2 regions of the Bradyrhizobium sp. MV1.5 genome follow, and region 1 is predicted to be linked to the other one. Evidence: predicted binding sites of a transcription regulator. Region 1 holds the regulator's gene; the other holds the start of a gene.
The links. The regulator LexA, encoded in region 1, represses DNA repair genes until DNA is damaged. The targets are predictions, from matches to a motif close to TGTTCNNNNTGTGTTCNG.
Positions count from the first base shown of each region.

Region 2: a site for LexA is predicted at 6,775-6,792, ahead of AC0L2J_RS12385 (single-stranded DNA-binding protein). Genes of this name have one in related genera too.

Region 1 is NZ_JBVVPL010000027.1:43,240-51,764, reverse strand. Features, by position in the region: gene AC0L2J_RS23525 (glutamine--tRNA ligase/YqeY domain fusion protein) at 1-1,089, shown strand, start outside; gene AC0L2J_RS23520 (nuclear transport factor 2 family protein) at 1,109-1,495, shown strand; gene AC0L2J_RS23515 (DUF2171 domain-containing protein) at 1,581-1,814, shown strand; gene AC0L2J_RS23510 (ComEC/Rec2 family competence protein) at 1,910-4,189, shown strand; gene AC0L2J_RS23505 (hypothetical protein) at 4,328-4,762, opposite strand; gene lexA (transcriptional repressor LexA) at 5,169-5,870, opposite strand; gene AC0L2J_RS23495 (molybdopterin molybdotransferase MoeA) at 6,047-7,258, opposite strand; gene AC0L2J_RS23490 (HAD family hydrolase) at 7,841-8,473, opposite strand; gene AC0L2J_RS23485 (alpha-hydroxy acid oxidase) at 8,482-8,525, opposite strand, start outside.
Region 2 is NZ_JBVVPL010000010.1:50,746-59,270, forward strand. Features, by position in the region: gene AC0L2J_RS12350 (HAD-IA family hydrolase) at 1-496, opposite strand, end outside; gene AC0L2J_RS12355 (DUF433 domain-containing protein) at 594-821, shown strand; gene AC0L2J_RS12360 (DUF5615 family PIN-like protein) at 823-1,158, shown strand; gene AC0L2J_RS12365 (barstar family protein) at 1,259-1,543, shown strand; gene uvrA (excinuclease ABC subunit UvrA) at 1,557-4,538, opposite strand; gene AC0L2J_RS12375 (outer membrane protein) at 4,821-5,510, opposite strand; gene AC0L2J_RS12380 (outer membrane protein) at 5,746-6,495, opposite strand; gene AC0L2J_RS12385 (single-stranded DNA-binding protein) at 6,957-7,454, shown strand; gene gyrA (DNA gyrase subunit A) at 7,827-8,525, shown strand, end outside.

The DNA.
Region 1 (8,525 bases):
CTGCATGCGCACCATCCGCGCACCGGGACCAAGTGGAGCATCTATCCGAGCTACGACTATGCTCATGGCCAGTCGGACGCCATCGAGGGTATCACGCACTCGATCTGCACGCTGGAGTTCGAGGATCACCGGCCGCTCTACGACTGGTTCATCGAGAAGCTGCCGGTGCCGTCGAAACCGCACCAGTACGAATTCGCGCGGCTGAACCTGACCTACACGCTGCTGTCCAAGCGCGTGCTGACCCAGCTCGTCCGCGAGGGCCATGTCGCGGGCTGGGACGATCCGCGCATGCCGACCATGGCGGGGATGCGCCGCCGCGGCGTGCCGCCGGCGGCCTTGCGGGAGTTCGTCAAACGCATCGGCGTCGCCAAGGCCAACAGCGTCGTCGATGTCGGCATGCTCGAGTTCTGCATCCGCGAGGAGCTGAACCGGACGTCACAGCGGCGGATGGCGGTGCTGAAGCCGCTCAAGGTCGTGATCGAGAATTATCCGGAAGGGCAGACCGAGGAGCTCGAGGCGATCAATCATCCGGACGATCCCTCCGCCGGAACCCGGAAGATCACGTTCGGCCGTGAGCTCTATATCGAGCAGGACGACTTCATGGAGAACCCGCCGAAAAAGTTCTTTCGTCTGTCGCCGGGCAACGAGGTGCGGCTGCGCTACGCCTATTTCGTCAAGTGCACCGGCGTGATCAAGAACGATGCCGGCGAAGTGGTGGAATTGCGTTGCACCTACGATCCCGCGACCAAGGGCGGTAACGCGCCCGACGGCCGCAAGGTCAAGGCCACAATGCACTGGCTGTCGGCGGCAACATCCGTGCCCGCGGAAATCCGCGTCTACAACCAGCTGTTTGCCAGTCCGAGCCCGGACGCCTCGAACTTCGCCGCCGACCTCAATCCGCAGTCGCTGGAAATTCTCGCTGATGCCTGCGTCGAGGCGTCGGTTGCGAAAAGCAATTCGACCGAGCCGATGCAGTTCGAGCGCCAGGGCTATTTCGTGCGCGACAAGGACTCGACCCCCGGCAGACCGGTATTTTCCAGGACCATCGGCCTGCGCGACACGTTCGCGAAGGAAGTGGCTAAAGGCTGAAAAGAGCTGCGAGACCACAATGAGCGACGAAGCCGACGCCATCGTTTCCGCCATCATCGCGAAATGGCGCGCCGGCTTCGCCATGCTCGACGCCGCTGCCCTCTCGTCTCTGTATTCGAAGAATGCCTTCTTCTTCGGCTCCAACCCGAAGCTCTACCAGGGCAGGGACGGCGTAGCAGACTATTTCAATGGCCTGCCACGCTGGCGCAAACCGAGCGCGGTGTTCTCCGAAGTGAATGCGGCGAGGGCAGGTCCTGATCTGATCAACATGGCTGCAACCATCTCGTTCGATCTCGCCGGCGAACGTCCCGATTTCTCGGTCAAGATGAGCTGGGTCATCATTCGCGAGGACGGCGATTGGAAGATCGTCAATCACCATGCTTCGTCGCAGGTGCCGCTGATCTGACCAGCCGGGCACACGGCTTCGTCATTCTCGTGAGAGAACGAACTTGCATCCCGCGCGTTGGGGTGGGTCCAACAAGGAACCCACCATGCAGAACATCGCAGAGCATATGGAAGTCATCGGCGCCGATGGCGTCCACATCGGCACCGTCGACAAGGTCGAAGGCAATCGCATCAAGCTGACCAAGAAGGACAGCGGCGAGGGCAGCCACAAGGGACATCATCACTTCATCGACAAGGGCCTCGTCGCCGACATCGAGGGCAACAAGGTCCGGCTGTCGGCCAAGGCGGATGTCGCGGTGACGATGGAAGAGGAAAAGTAGCGGTCGCGCCCTTTCGTTCCTGATCCGTACCGCTATCCGCCCGCCTGCACGTTCCGGTAGCTTCTCGCTTCGTTGCGTATTATCGAGTGCAGGGAATGGCGGAGCCGGGCCGGACGGTACGGTCGCAGGGGATCGCGGGGACGTGGCCCGGGGGCCGCACCGCGTCTGCGGGCGGCCTTGCGGCTGCAGGCCTCGACCTCTGGACATCGCTGGCCGAGACCCTCCGCGCGTGGCTACGCGCCGAGGCTGGCGCCGGGCGGCTGTTGCCGTGGGTGCCCGTGGCGTTTGGCTGCGGCATCGCGCTTTATTTCTCCGCAGATCATGAGCCGGTGCTGTGGGTCGTTGCCACGAGCGCCGTCGCGCTCCTGCTTGGCGCGGCTCTGTTGCGGCGGAGCCGGTTGTTCGCCCCGGCCATCATGATCGCGGCGGTCGCGGCCGGCTTTGCCGTCGCGACCTGGAAGACGGCGCGCATCGCCCACCCCGTGCTGGCAAAGGCGCTCTATTCGGTGTCGTTGTCGGGCTTCGTCGAGGCCCGCGACATTCGCGAGCGTACAGATCGTTTTGTGCTGCGCGTCACCGCGATGGAGGCGCAGCGCAGCGACGTCAGGCTCGAGCGCGTGCGCCTGTCGGTCCGTAAGGGCACCGCGCCGGAGGTCGGCAGCTTCGTTCAGCTCAAGGCGCGGCTGATGCCGCCGCTCGCACCGGTGCGGCCCGGCAGTTACGACTTTTCGCGCGACATGTTCTTCCAGGGCATCGGCGCCTCCGGCTTCGCAATGGGCGCAATCACGGTGGCGGCGCCCCCTGAGACCGCCGGCTTGCGGCTGCGTTATGCGGCCTTCATGCAAGGCTTGCGCGATGCGATCGATGCCCGCATCCGGGCGACGCTCGACGGCGACAACCGGGCGATCGCGACTGCGCTGCTCACCGGGCGACGCGATGCGATCACCACGCCCGTCAACGATGCGATGTTCATCTCCGGTCTCGGCCACGTGCTCTCGATCTCCGGTTATCACATGGCCGTCGTGGCCGGTGTCGTGTTCTTCGCGGTGCGCGCGCTGCTCGCTTTGGTTCCGGGACTGGCGGCCGGCTTCGCCATCAAGAAATGGTCGGCCGCCGCGGCGCTGGTCGGCGCTGCGTTCTACCTGTTGCTGTCGGGCGCGGAGGTCGCCACGCAAAGGTCGTTCTTCATGACGGCGGTGGTGCTGATCGCGGTGATGGTCGATCGCCGTGCCATCACCTTCCGCACGCTCGCTGTCGCCGCGCTGATCGTGCTGACGGTCGCGCCGGAAGCGCTGGTGCATCCGAGTTTTCAGATGTCGTTTGCGGCAACGCTGGGGCTGGTGGCGCTGGTGCAGATCGGCATGCCGAATTTGTTTGCCTCGCCGGACCATTCGGCGACCGCGCGCATTGCGATGTGGGGTGGGCGCGAGATCGCGATGCTGTTCATGGCCTCGCTGATTGCGGGACTTGCGACTACGCCCTATGCCGCGTTCCATTTCCACCGTGTCACGCCGTTCGGCGTGCTCGCCAATCTCGGCGCGATGCCCGTGGTCTCGGCGCTGGTGATGCCGGCGGGACTGTTGGGGCTGCTTGCTGCGCCGTTCGGGCTGGACAGCGTGTTCTGGTGGCTGATGGGGATCGGCATCGAGTGGATGGTCGCGGTCTCCCGCTGGGTCGCGGCCTTGCCCGGCGCGGTCGGCCGCATCCCGGCGTTCGGGATCGCGCCGCTGATCGCGGCGAGCCTGGGAATCATCGTGCTGGGCTTGTTGCGCACGCCGCTGCGCTGGTCCGGCGCCCTGGTGCTGCTGGCAGCGATCCTCTGGGGACTGTCGGCGCGGCAGCCCGACGTCCTGATTGCCGGGGATGGCGCGAGCGTCGCGGTGCGGGGCAGGGACGGATATCTGCACCTGATCAGGACCAACAAGGACAGCTTTCTGCTCAAGGAATGGCTCGCTGCCGACGCCGATCCGCGCGATGCCGGCAGAGCCTCGCTGGCCGATGGCGTGTCCTGTGACGAATCCGGCTGCGTGACGCCACTGGCCGACGGGAGGCTGGTCGCGCTGGCACTGCGCGTCGACGCTCTCGTGGACGATTGCAGTCGGGCCGCGCTGGTGGTGACGACACGTCCCGCGCCGTCCGATTGCGCGGCGATGGTGGTCGATCGGCAGCGGCTCGCCAGCCAGAGCGCGCTGGCGCTGGCGCAGCGCGGTGACGGATTTGTGGTTCAGGCGGTGAGGGCGAGAGGCACGAGCCGCCCCTGGTTGCCGGCCGGCGCTGGCGAGGGTGATTTCGACGGCAGCCTTGCGCCGAAGGCGACCGCGTCCCGCATCAAGGACGCAACGCCCGCGGAGACGGACTTGCAGGCCGACGATTGATCTGATGGTGCGGAGCAATGCAGTGGGGTGGCGCATCCGCTCGGATTCGCCGGGCGCAAACCACACCTTCTCGCCGGCCACGGCCGGCGATGGCGATTCAATCCTGACCTCCGACCTCGTAGCCGGAGGGCGGCTGTGTCAGCCGATCGGCAGGTGCGTGACGGTCGGCTGCCTGTCGGCGATGATTTGCGCCTTGTTCTCGCGCTCGGTGACCGACTGAGTCACCGGCAGTTGCAGCACGGTCGCTCGCTGGCCTTCGACGAGCTGCGTCACCAGCACGTATTTGCCGTCGGGGAATTCGATCGCGTCATGATGGCGGTCGGGAACGTGCGGATCGATCTTGCCGAACTTGCCCACGCGGGAGTTGATGGTGCGCGTCCAGATCCAGCGATTGTCGTAGCGGACGTCGTCGGCGAAGGCCAGCTCCGTTCCCGGCAGCAGGCAGACCGCAACAGACGGATCGGCTGCGGAGGCGAAGCCGCGCGTCGAGGTGCCGCGGAAGCTTGTCGTGACAATCGTCTCGCCGACTTCGGCGGGGCGCGACGCGACGGCATGCAGGCTGTAGTCACACATCGGGTGCTCCTCATGCTGGGATAGCAACCCGCGTCTCTCAATCGAGGCGCAGGCCTCTATCAGAGTTGAAGCACGAACGCTCTGCTTGGTTGTGGGCAAATCTGCGGCTGGTCTCAGCGAGCCGCGATCACATTATCTTTCCCGAATTCAATAGGAACAAAGCACGCTGCGATGCATTTGGGAGGCGCGTGCTAGCCGCTGTTTCCGCGAACATTCGAGCCGCGAAGCGGTGCTGTTTCCTGGGCGTCGCGAGGAGCGAGTGCCGGACAAAGGGCCGGATAGTCTGTGCAGAACCAGAAAGACTATCCAGCCGGAGCGGACGATGATCCGCTCCAATCTCTGACCGGCGATGGCCGGCATGTAGTACTTCCCGTATGAAGCACTCCCGCATCAAGTACTCCCGGTATCAGTACTTCCGGTAAAGCCCGATCAGCTTGCCCTGAATCTTCACCCGGTCGGGCGGCAGGATGCGGACCTCATAGGCTGCGTTGGCGGGCTCGAGCGCGATCGAGGCGCCGCGACGGCGGAAGCGCTTCAGCGTCGCCTCCTCGTCGTCGATCAGCGCCACCACGATGTCGCCGGTATCAGCGCTCTCGTTGCGCTGGATCAGCGCCATGTCGCCGTCGAGGATGCCGGCCTCGACCATGGAATCACCGCGTACTTCGAGCGCGTAATGCTCGCCCGAGCCGAGCATGTCAGGCGGTACGCTGATGGTATGGCTGCGGGTCTGCAATGCCTCGATCGGCGTGCCGGCCGCGATGCGGCCCATCACCGGCACCGCCACGGGACGTTCGCCCTCGTCAGCGGGCAGGCTGGAGCCCGCACGCACCTTGCCGAGATTGCCCTCGATGACGCTCGGCGTGAAGCCGCGGCGGCTGCCGGCGGCCGCCTGGAGCTCCGGCAGCTTGATGACTTCAATCGCGCGGGCGCGGTTGGGCAGGCGTCGGATGAAGCCACGCTCCTCGAGCGCCGTGATCAGGCGATGGATGCCCGACTTCGAGCGCAGGTCGAGCGCATCCTTCATCTCGTCGAAGGAGGGCGGTACGCCGCTTTCCTTCAGACGTTCACTGATGAACCGCAGAAGCTCGTATTGTTTGCGCGTTAACATCTCGACCAAAGTCCCCCGGTTGATGTCGTCCGATTCCGAGACGCTGAATTCGGCCATAAGCCGCTACATGCTCGAAACAAATCATGAACGGACACTATATGTTCGATACATGTTCCGCAACTGCTTAATTTACCGTGAACAGGGCAAACTTCGCGGAACGCGCGTTGCCGAGGCGCTCAGACGGGGAGCCGCAACACTTCGCAAGCCGTGCCGGTCTCGGCCTTCGGCGCGAATGGTGCGCGTACGAGAAGTACCTGCGCTGCAGCGAGATTCGCAAGCAGCGAAGAGTCCTGATGATTGACGGGAAGAACGACGCGTGTGCCATCGTCACGCTCCTCCAGATGCGCCCGCAGATAGTCCTCGCGCTGGTCGTTGGCGCCGACGTCGCGGCCGAGCACGGCGCGTTCACGGCGATGGTGAATCACCGAACGGCCCGACAGGGCGCGAATCAGCGGCACCATGAACAGGAAAGCGCACACGTAGGACGACACGGGATTGCCCGGCAGGCCGATCACACCCATTGCGCCGAGTCGTCCGTGCATCATCGGCTTGCCTGGCCGCATCGCGATCTTCCAGAACGCCATCGCGATGCCTTCGTCCCGCAGCGCCTGCTGGACCAGATCGTGGTCGCCGACCGATGCGCCGCCGGTCGTGATCAGGATGTCGGCGCCGCTCTCGCGGGCGCGGCGGATGCCGGCGGTGGTCGCCTCCAGCGTGTCGGCGGCAATCCCGAGGTCGATGGTCTCGGCGCCTTCGCTGCGGGCGAGCGCGTGCAGGGCGTAGCCGTTGGAATAGACGATCTGGCCGTGGCCGGGCGTGGTGCCCGGCATCACCAGCTCGTCGCCGGTGGCGAGAATCGCGACCTTCGGTCGCCTGAAAACGGCAAGGTGCGGATGTTTCATCCCGGCGGCGAGCGCGAGGTCGCGCTCGGTGAGACGGCTTCCCTTGCGCAGGAGCACGTCGCCTTCGCGGAAATCGACGCCGGCGCGGCGGATGTGCCGTCCGGCGACCGCGGCTTCCTTGATCGTGATACGCTTGCCGGCGGCGACCGTGTCCTCCTGGATCACGACGGCGTCCGCGCCAGCGGGAACGACGCCGCCGGTGAAGATCCGCACGGCCTCGCCGGCGCCGACCGTCCCCGCGAACGGCCGGCCCGCCGCGACTTCGCCGATGACGGTGAGCTCCGAATCGATCGTCGCGGCATCGGCCGCGCGCACCGCGTAGCCGTCCATCGCGGACATCGCCTGCGGCGGCTGCGTGCGTCGCGCGGCGACGTCACGCGCGAGCACGCGATGGTAGGCCTCGTCGAGGGAAATCATGTCTTCCGGCAGCGGCTCTGCACCCGCCAGCACCGCGGCAAGCGCATCGGAAACCGGCATCAAGGCCACGGCGAAAACTCCTGCTCGGCACGTTCGGGCGAATGTTCCGCAAGTCTTCTAGCCGAGCGCGGGCGCGGAGGCAAAAACGGCTCAGCGGGCGCAGTCGTCCCGCCGCTTCACATTGTTCCGGAAGGCGGCATTAAGCGCGTCGGGGCACGAGGTGACGGATCGGCAGGAGAGTGGTCATGGAAGCGACGAAAATCATGACAAGAGGAGAACGACGAGCGCCACTGATCAGCTCCCTGCCCGCCCGGGAGTTACGTCGGGCGCCTTCGGCCCCTGGTCTTTGTCTGGCAGCGGATCGGCCTGGGATTTCAGGTCGGCGGCCTTGCTCACGAGCTTGGCGGAAAGGTCCGAGTCTGAAGTTGTCCTGGCGAATTCAAGGAGAAGAGAGGCCTGCCTAGTGAGGTAGTTTTTGCCCAACACGGTGATGCACCCGTTCGTAGAAGTCCCAACGGGCTGTAGACTCCTGAAGACGGTATTCTGTTCCGGGAACTCTGTATAAAAATGCACAAAGTGATTGGTTCCAAAATCTTTCGAATTAGTTCCGTCGGGCGCACCTTCCATGGGCTTCGCGCCGACGGATCGTCGTCAGATGCCCAATGCCTTCAACGCGTTCCCGACGTCACGCGGCGAGGTCACATGCACCGCCGTCAAGCCGCGCGCCCGCGCTCCCTCGATGTTTTCAGCAAGATCATCGAAGAACACGATGCGCCCGGCGGGCACGCCGATCGCCGCAACGACGTGGTCGAAGGCTTCCGCATCCGGTTTGCGCAGGCCGATGCTGGACGACAAATACAGCTCTCGGAAATGGCCGAGGAGGTCGGCATACTCCCTCGAGAAATGGTCCACGTGCGGCCGGTTGGTGTTGGAGAAAGCGTAAAGCGGCATCTGCTTCGCTGCCCGCGGCAGCAGCTCGGAGATCTCAGGCATTTCACCGGCGAAGATCGCGTTCCAGCCTTCCAGGAACTGCGCATCCGAAATGCCAATTCCGAGCGAGGCTCGCAATGAGGCGAAATAATCCTCATCGCTGATCTTCCCCATCTCGTGCAACCGATAGGCTTCGCTGTCCCGCACATAACGCGCGACGATGGCGTCGGGCTTGCAGCCGGCATGTCCCGCCCAGCAGGCGATCGCCTTGGAAAAATCGATATCGAGCACCACGCGGCCGAGATCGAACAGGAGCGCATCCGCAGCTCCGGGAGAGAGCGATTTCACCTGCATCCTTTCGCTCAGTATCGATACGGCTCGTGGTCGAACAGCGGAAACGCGCTGA
Region 2 (8,525 bases), on a different contig from region 1:
CCTCGATGTCGCGCACCTCGTCGCCGATCGAGATCACCTTGCCAGGCGCCACGCCGGCGCGCCGCATGACGCGGCGAAATTTCGACGGCTTGCCGAACAGCGATGCCGCGCAATCGAAATGGGCGAACAGCGCCGCGCAATCGCCGAGCTTCTCGCGCGCATTGGCTTCGCTGTCCGACGTCACCAGCGCGAGCTGCACGCCGGTTTCCGCGAGCGTCCGCAGCATCGCCTCGACGCCCGGAAACAGCGCAATCTCGGCCGCAGCCTCCGCCTTCAGCCGCCGCGCATGTCGCGCGATCGCCGGCAGCTTCCACAGGGGCACCTCGAGGCGGCTAAGAATCTCGCGCGACGAAGCGTGCCGCAGCCCCTCGACATCCTCATCCGCAACACGGCGAAAGCCGAAGCGATCGGCGACGTCGTTGATGGTGCGCAGGAACCACGGAAAGCTGTCGGCCAGCGTGCCGTCGAGATCGAAGATGGCGAGGGAGTAGGGCATGGGCGAGGAAAGTGCCGGAGGGTCGAGAATTGAGCGGCCTGCTACCCGCTGACAGATGTTATGACAAATGCTATATTGATCTGTGTAGAGGTGACAGATGTCGGAGCTACTGGCAAGGATTACGGTCGATCCGCAGCGCATGCATGGACGCCCGTGCATTCGCAATCTGCGCATAACTGTCGCTGACGTCCTGGGGCTGCTGTCCGCCGGACAGTCGCGCGAGAGCATCCTTGAGGACTATCCGTATCTCGAAGCGGCCGATATCGACGCAGTGCTCGCCTATGCTGCCCGTCAGGTAGATCACCCGGTCATAGCGGCCAAGTAGCTTGCTTTACCTAATTGACGCTCAGCTTCCTCCGGCACTTTCGGTGGCCATGCGTCGCGCTGGGTACGATGCCGCTCATGTGGCCGAGTTCGGGATGGCAAACGCGACCGACGGGATGATCTGGAGCGAAGCCGTTTCTCGATCGGCCGTTCTCGTTACCAAGGACCGCGATTTCTCCCTCCTTCGCGCCGCAAAGAAACAGGGTCCGATCGTGCTGTGGGTCCGGGTTGGCAACATCGACAATCGTGCCCTGATCCGTCAGATCTTGAGCGCCATGCCGCAAATCAGCGAAGCGGTTGCGCGGGGGGAGGCGGTTATCGAATTTGTCGGTGGTTAGCGTGGTAAGCGGGCTCGAACCACCCTTCCTATTCCGTCGGGAGGATTTATCGACCAATGCCGCTGTCCGCGTCTGCCTTCCGGCAGACATCTCTCACAAGATGATCCTTCTTGGCTTGCTTGCAAAGCAGCTTGGTTGTCCTGACTATTTCGGTGAGAATTGGGATGCTCTTGAGGAGTGCCTGCGCGATCTCTCTTGGTTACCTGCGGGACCGGTCATTCTGGAGCACGCAGACGTGCCACTTGTTCGAGACATCGCGAATGCGAGGATCTATCTAGCGATACTCGCTGACGCGACCCACGAAACGTCGAGGTCGGATCGTCCACTCCACGTGGTATTCCCAGCTGATTTTCACGGCCAGATATCGTGGCTTCTTCGACTGTAGGAACGAGGCGCCGCTACTCCGCCGCCTCGCTCGCCGTCCGTCTCCGCTTCGGCTTCCGCGCCTTGGCGAGCACCGGGGCCAGGAACTTGCCGGTGTAGCTCCGCGGCGCTTTCGCAATGTCCTCGGGCGGGCCCCAGGCGACGATCTCGCCGCCGCCGTCGCCGCCTTCGGGGCCGAGGTCGATGACCCAGTCGGCGGTCTTGATGACTTCGAGATTGTGCTCGATCACGACGACCGTGTTGCCCTGCGCGACCAGCTCGTGCAGCACCTCCAGCAGCTTCTTGACGTCGTGGAAATGCAGGCCGGTGGTCGGCTCGTCCAAGATGTAGAGCGTGCGGCCGGTGGCGCGCTTTGACAGCTCCTTGGCGAGCTTGACGCGCTGGGCTTCGCCGCCGGACAGCGTCGTGGCCTGCTGGCCGACATGGATGTAGTCGAGGCCGACGCGGTGCAGCGTCTGGAAGGTCTCGCGCACGCGCGGGACCGCCTTGAAGAACTCGGCGGCTTCCTCGACGGTCATGTCGAGCACGTCGGCGATGCTCTTGCCCTTGAACAGGACCTCGAGCGTCTCGCGGTTGTAGCGCTTGCCCTTGCAGACGTCGCAGGTGACGTAGACGTCGGGTAGAAAGTGCATCTCGATCTTGATGACGCCGTCGCCCTGGCAGGCCTCGCAGCGGCCGCCCTTGACGTTGAAGGAGAAGCGGCCGGGCTCGTAGCCGCGCGCTTTGGACTCGGGCAGGCCGGCGAACCATTCGCGGATCGGCGTGAAGGCGCCGGTGTAGGTCGCGGGGTTCGAACGTGGCGTGCGGCCGATCGGCGACTGGTCGATGTCGATGATCTTGTCGATGTGCTCGAGGCCCTCGATGCGGTCGTGCGGAGCCGCGCCCTCGCTGGCATTGTTCAGCTTGCGGGCGATCGCCTTGTACAGCGTGTCGATCAGCAGCGTCGACTTGCCGCCGCCGGAGACGCCGGTGACGCAGGTGAACAGGCCGAGCGGGATTTCGGCCGTGACGTTCTTCAGATTATTGCCGCGCGCGTTGACCACCTTGATGGTGCGGCGATGGTTTGGCGGGCGCCGCTCCGGCACCTCGACCTCGAGCTCGCCCGTGAGATATTTGCCGGTCAGCGAGTTCGGGTTGCGCATGATTTCGGCGGGCGTGCCTTCGGCGATGATGTTGCCGCCATGCATGCCGGCGCCAGGCCCGATGTCGAGGACGTGGTCGGCGAGCAGGATCGCGTCCTCGTCATGCTCGACTACGATCACGGTGTTGCCGAGGTCGCGCAGGCGCTTCAGCGTATCGAGCAGGCGTGCGTTGTCGCGCTGGTGCAGTCCGATCGAGGGCTCGTCCAGCACGTAGAGCACGCCTGTTAGCCCCGAGCCGATCTGCGAGGCCAGGCGGATGCGCTGGCTCTCGCCGCCGGACAGCGTGCCGGAGGAGCGGGACAGCGTGAGATAGTTGAGGCCGACGTCGAGCAGGAAGGTGAGGCGCTCGCGGATCTCCTTGAGGATGCGGCCGGCGATCTCGTTCTGCTGGGTGTTCAGCGCCTCCGGCACGGTCTCGAACCACGCGCCGGCGCCCTTCACCGACATTTCGGAGATGTCGCCGATATGCTTGCCGCCGATCTTGACGCAGAGCGCCTCGGGCTTCAGCCGAAAGCCGTGGCACGCCTCGCAGGGCACGTCGTGGAAGTACTTCGCCAGCTCCTCGCGCGCCCACTCGCTCTCGGTCTCGCGATAGCGGCGGTTGATGTTGGTGATGACGCCCTCGAACGGCTTCTTGGTGTCGTAGGAACGGACGCCGTCCTCGTAGGAGAACTTGATCTCGTCCTCGCCGGAGCCATGCAGGATCGCGTTCTGCGTCTTCTTGGGCAGATCCTTCCATTTGGTGGTCAGCGTGAACTTGTAGTGCTTGCCGAGCGCAGTCAGCGTCTGGATGTAATAGGGCGACGAGGATTTGGCCCAGGGCGCGATCGCGCCCTTGCCGATGGCGAGCTCCTTGTCGGGGATGACGAGGTCTTCGTCGACATGCTGCTCGACGCCGAGTCCGCCGCAGGCCGGGCAGGCGCCATAGGGATTGTTGAACGAGAACAGTCGGGGCTCGATCTCGGGGATGGTGAAGCCGGACACGGGGCAGGCGAACTTTTCCGAGAACAGCATGCGCTCGGGTCCGCTCTTGTCGTGGATCTTTGCGGTCTTCTTTTTCTCTTCCGCGGGTGCTGCTGCAGCCGGCGCATCGGCGAATTCGATGACGGCAAGACCCTCGGCAAGCTTCAGCGCGGTCTCGAAGCTTTCGGCGAGGCGCTGACCGATGTCGGGGCGCACGACGATGCGGTCGACGACGACGTCGATGTCGTGCGGGAATTTCTTGTCTAGCGTCGGCGCTTCGGCGAGCTCGTGGAAGGCGCCGTCGATCTTGACGCGCTGAAAGCCCTTCTTGAGCCATTCGGCGAGCTCTTTGCGGTACTCACCCTTGCGGCCGCGCACGACCGGCGCGAGCAGATAGAGGCGCGAGCCCTCGGGGAGCGCCAGCACGCGGTCGACCATCTGCGAGACGGTCTGGCTCTCGATCGGCAGGCCGGTGGCGGGCGAATAGGGCACGCCGACACGCGCCCACAGCAGGCGCATATAGTCGTAGATTTCGGTGACGGTGCCGACGGTGGAGCGCGGGTTCTTCGACGTCGTCTTCTGCTCGATCGAGATCGCCGGCGACAGGCCGTCGATCTGGTCGACATCAGGCTTCTGCATCATCTCCAGGAACTGGCGGGCATAGGCCGACAGCGATTCGACGTAGCGGCGCTGGCCCTCGGCGTAGATGGTGTCGAACGCGAGCGAGGATTTGCCGGAGCCTGACAGCCCCGTGAACACCACCAGCTTGTCGCGGGGAATCTCGACGTCGACGTTCTTGAGGTTGTGCTCGCGCGCGCCACGGATCGTAATTGCGCGCAGGTGTGCTCCCACGTTCTGTTGTTGGCGCTTCGCCTTGATCACTTCATCCATCCTGGTGGTCCTCAAGGAATCCAAAAGCGCGCGATCGCGCCAACGAAACAGGCGCGCTTCGCCCGGAACCGGGATCGGCGCCGATGGGTATGTGAGCGAACGTAGGAAGAACGGGGGCGGATTTCCAGTGGCGTTTGCGAATCGTCAACGGATTGTTGGCGCGCTGGCGGCATCTGGCAGGAGCGCGGCAGTCGAAACTCGAGGCGACGTGCCCGTCAAACAAAAAGGCCGGCGCAAGGCCGGCCTTTCGTAACGCGGATGCGTTGGAGCTAGGTACTGAACTCAGTACTTCGCGACCACCGGGCCCCCGAAGTGATAGTTCACGCCGACCTGCACGGTGTGGAGGTTGAGCGTTCCGGTCGGAATGGCGCCTCCGAAGTAGGTCTCGCCGCCGAGGCTGCGATAGAGGTATTCGCCCTTGACCGACCACTGCGGAGCGAAGAACGCCTCGACGCCCGCGCCGACGGTCCAGCCCGAGTGGAACTTGCTGTCGGAGACCGAGAGACCGCCCAGGGTGGCGGTGAGCTTGTTGTCGATCCAGGCGTAACCACCGGTGCCGTAGAACAGCACGTTGTTGACGGCCCAGCCGATGCGGCCGCGCACGGTGCCCATCGCGTCAGTCTTGGAGCTCAGCGAGGCGGGGATGCCACCGACGCCCGCAACGAAAACCGTACCAGCGGCCGAAGCGCTGACGTCTGCCCAGGCGCCATCGGCCTCGACGCCGAACACGACGTTGCCGGTCTGCCAGTTATAGCCGGCGGTGCCGCCGACGAAGCCGCCCTTCATCTTCGGGTCGGTGGAGGAATTTTCCCAGGCGCCACCACCGACGATACCGAGGTAGAAGCCGGTCCAGTTGTAGACCGAAGCCATGGCCACCGGCGCCTTGGTGTAGGGGCGCGCCGCGAGATCAGCGGCCGAGGCCGGGGCAGCGAGAGCGAACAAACAGGCCGAAGCCAACCAAACCTTTTTCATTTTCAACTAATCCCAGTCCCAGTTTCTGATTGTGCCTTCCACGATCGGGAAGGGCATCGGACGCGGTGGTCCAACTGATGTCTCCATACACCGGTGAAGCCGCAAGTTGTGTCACTCAAAAGTCACACCGTGTGTGAAACGTAATGGTTGTTGACTGACTATTCCGAGCTGGGGAAGCACAGCAAAAAAGGCCGGCACAGGGCCGGCCTTTGATCTCAATGATATCAGAGGGATATCAGTACTTCGCGACGACCGAGCCGCCCCAGTTGAAGTGATAGTTCACGCCCACCTTGATGGTGTGAACGGTGTCGGTCCATTCGGAGCGGTTGGTGACCACTGGAGAGTATTGGATCGTGCTCCTGCCGAAATCGATGTAGTTATACTCGACCTTGGCTGACCAGTTCGGAGCGAACATGTATTCAGCGCCTGCACCGACGGTCCAACCCCAGCGCCAGTCGTTCTGGACAAAGACGTTTCCGGGAATGCCGTCGTAGCGGTGCTGGATGTCACCGACCGCGGCACCGCCGCTGACGAACCAGAGCGCGGGGCCGGTCGAGTAGCCGAGACGGCCCTTGATGTCGCCGAAGCCACGAATCTTCGTGAAGTAGGTGTCGCCGAGGCCGGCATTAATCTCGGCCGAACGGCCGCTGATGTCGGCCCAGTGATAATCGCCTTCGATGCCGAACACGGCCGGACCGGACTGCCAATTGTAGCCGAACACCCCGCCGACGAAGCCGCCGCTCGTGTCATACCTCTGGCTGCCTGCGAAGATCGCTGTGTTCGGACCGTCGAAGAAGGTCTCGTCGCTACGACCCCAGCCGCCGCCTCCCTGCACACCGGCGTAGAAGCCGGTCCAGGTATAGATCGGTGCGGGCGCGGCCATTGGCGCCTTCGTGTAAGGACGCGCGGCCATGTCCGCCGCACTGGCCGGAGCCGACAGGCCCATCGCCACTGCACCGATTGCACCAATAAGAAGCCTATTCATTGCAAGTCTCCCCAGGTTCGTCCGCCTCTTAATGTCCCCGAAGCGGCTGATCAGGCGCGAGGGCCCATATGAACTAAGTCCGAGGCAACCGTAGCTCTGCGGAGCGGCAGAGTCCGTCTCCGAAATGCAACAAGAACGGGGCAGTGCGAGTACCCATAACTTGCTGAATGTTAAGTTCTTTCTTCCGTTTTTTGGAACCTAAAAAGGTTCCAATCGACCCGTGCCTTCCCACAGCACATTGGCCGATCGATTCCCACACCTTCAGGGCTGTCATTCGCCAAGAACAAATCTGGAACGAGCCGGAGGTCGATGCTATATGTGGGGATAACCGGAGGGGTGACGGACTGATCGGCGTCCGCAAGCGTTCGGCGAGCGTATAGGGTCGCCTCAACAGGCACGGCGGAACGCGGGGAGCGGACCGGCCTTCTTGAATTCAATGGCATTCGGAGCGGAGAGCGGAGATGGCGGGAAGCGTCAACAAGGTCATTCTGGTTGGAAATCTCGGCAAGGATCCTGAAATCCGCCGCACCCAGGACGGGCGGCCGATTGCCAATCTGAGCGTCGCGACCTCGGAGACGTGGCGCGACAAAGCGACCGGCGAGCGCAAGGAAAAGACCGAGTGGCACCGCGTCGTGATCTTCAATGAAGGGCTCTGCAAGGTCGCCGAACAGTATTTGAAGAAGGGCGCCAAGATCTACGTCGAGGGCGCGCTCCAGACCCGCAAATGGACCGACCAGAGCGGCGTCGAGAAGTACTCGACCGAAGTCGTGCTGCAGGGATTCAACTCCACCCTGACGATGCTGGACGGCCGTAGCGGCGGTGGGGGAGGCGGCAGCTTCGGCGACGAGCCGGGCGGCGATTTCGGCTCCTCCGGTCCGGTCAGCAGCGCACCGCGGCGCCCTGTAGCGGCCGGCGGCGGTGGCCGCAACAGCGACATGGACGACGATATCCCGTTCTGAGCGATCACGTTCTGAGAACGCGGCGTCTCGATGCGGATGCGCCCGCCGGATCGGCGGCGCTTCTCATCTCGTGTCAGAAAATCCCACTAATCGGCAGGACGGGCTCGGAATTTCCGGGCCCGCTTCATGTTTGGGGTGAGCTCGGATTGCGGCTTGGCAAACGCGCTGACGGGGCCAGCTCGCCGCGCGGTTTTCCCCGCGTCCCCGGCGATTTTGCAAGGCCGATGCGGGGGCCGTCCGCGACACCGCTCGCAAGGGCTTAAGTTGTTGGAAAAATAGGCGGAAAAAGCGCTTCCCAGAACGCCGCGAGGGTGGTTATCAGGGGCTCGATGCGCTATATGATTCCCAGATAAAATCTCACCGGATTTCCCCTTGGCTGACGACGACGACAAGCCCGGCGACCAGCCGGCGCAACCCTCGGATATTCGCCCCGTCTCCATCTTCGAGGAGATGAAGAAGTCCTATCTCGACTACGCCATGAGCGTGATCGTGGCGCGGGCGCTGCCTGACGCTCGCGACGGTCTGAAGCCGGTGCATCGCCGCATCCTGTACTCGATGAACGAGCAGGGGCACACGCCCGACAAGAAGTACGTCAAGTCCGCCCGCGTGGTCGGTGACGTCATCGGTAAATATCATCCGCATGGCGACCAGTCGATCTACGACGCCATGGTCCGGATGGCGCAGGACTTCTCCATGCGCGTGCCGCTGATCGACGGCCAGGGCAATTTCGGCTCGGTCGACGGCGATCCTCCGGCTGCCTATCGTTACACCGAAGCCCGATTGACGAAGGCGGCGCTGGCCCTGCTGGCCGACATCGACAAGGACACGGTCGATTTCCAGCCGAACTACGACAACAACGAGACCGAACCGTCGGTCTTGCCGGCCAAGTTCCCGAACCTTCTCGTCAACGGCGCCGGCGGCATCGCGGTCGGCATGGCGACCAACATCCCGCCGCACAATCTCGGCGAGGTCATCCACGCCTGCGTCGCGCTGATCGACAACCCCGCGCTCACCATCGACGAGCTCATCAACATCGTGCCGGGACCGGATTTCCCGACCGGCGGGGTCATC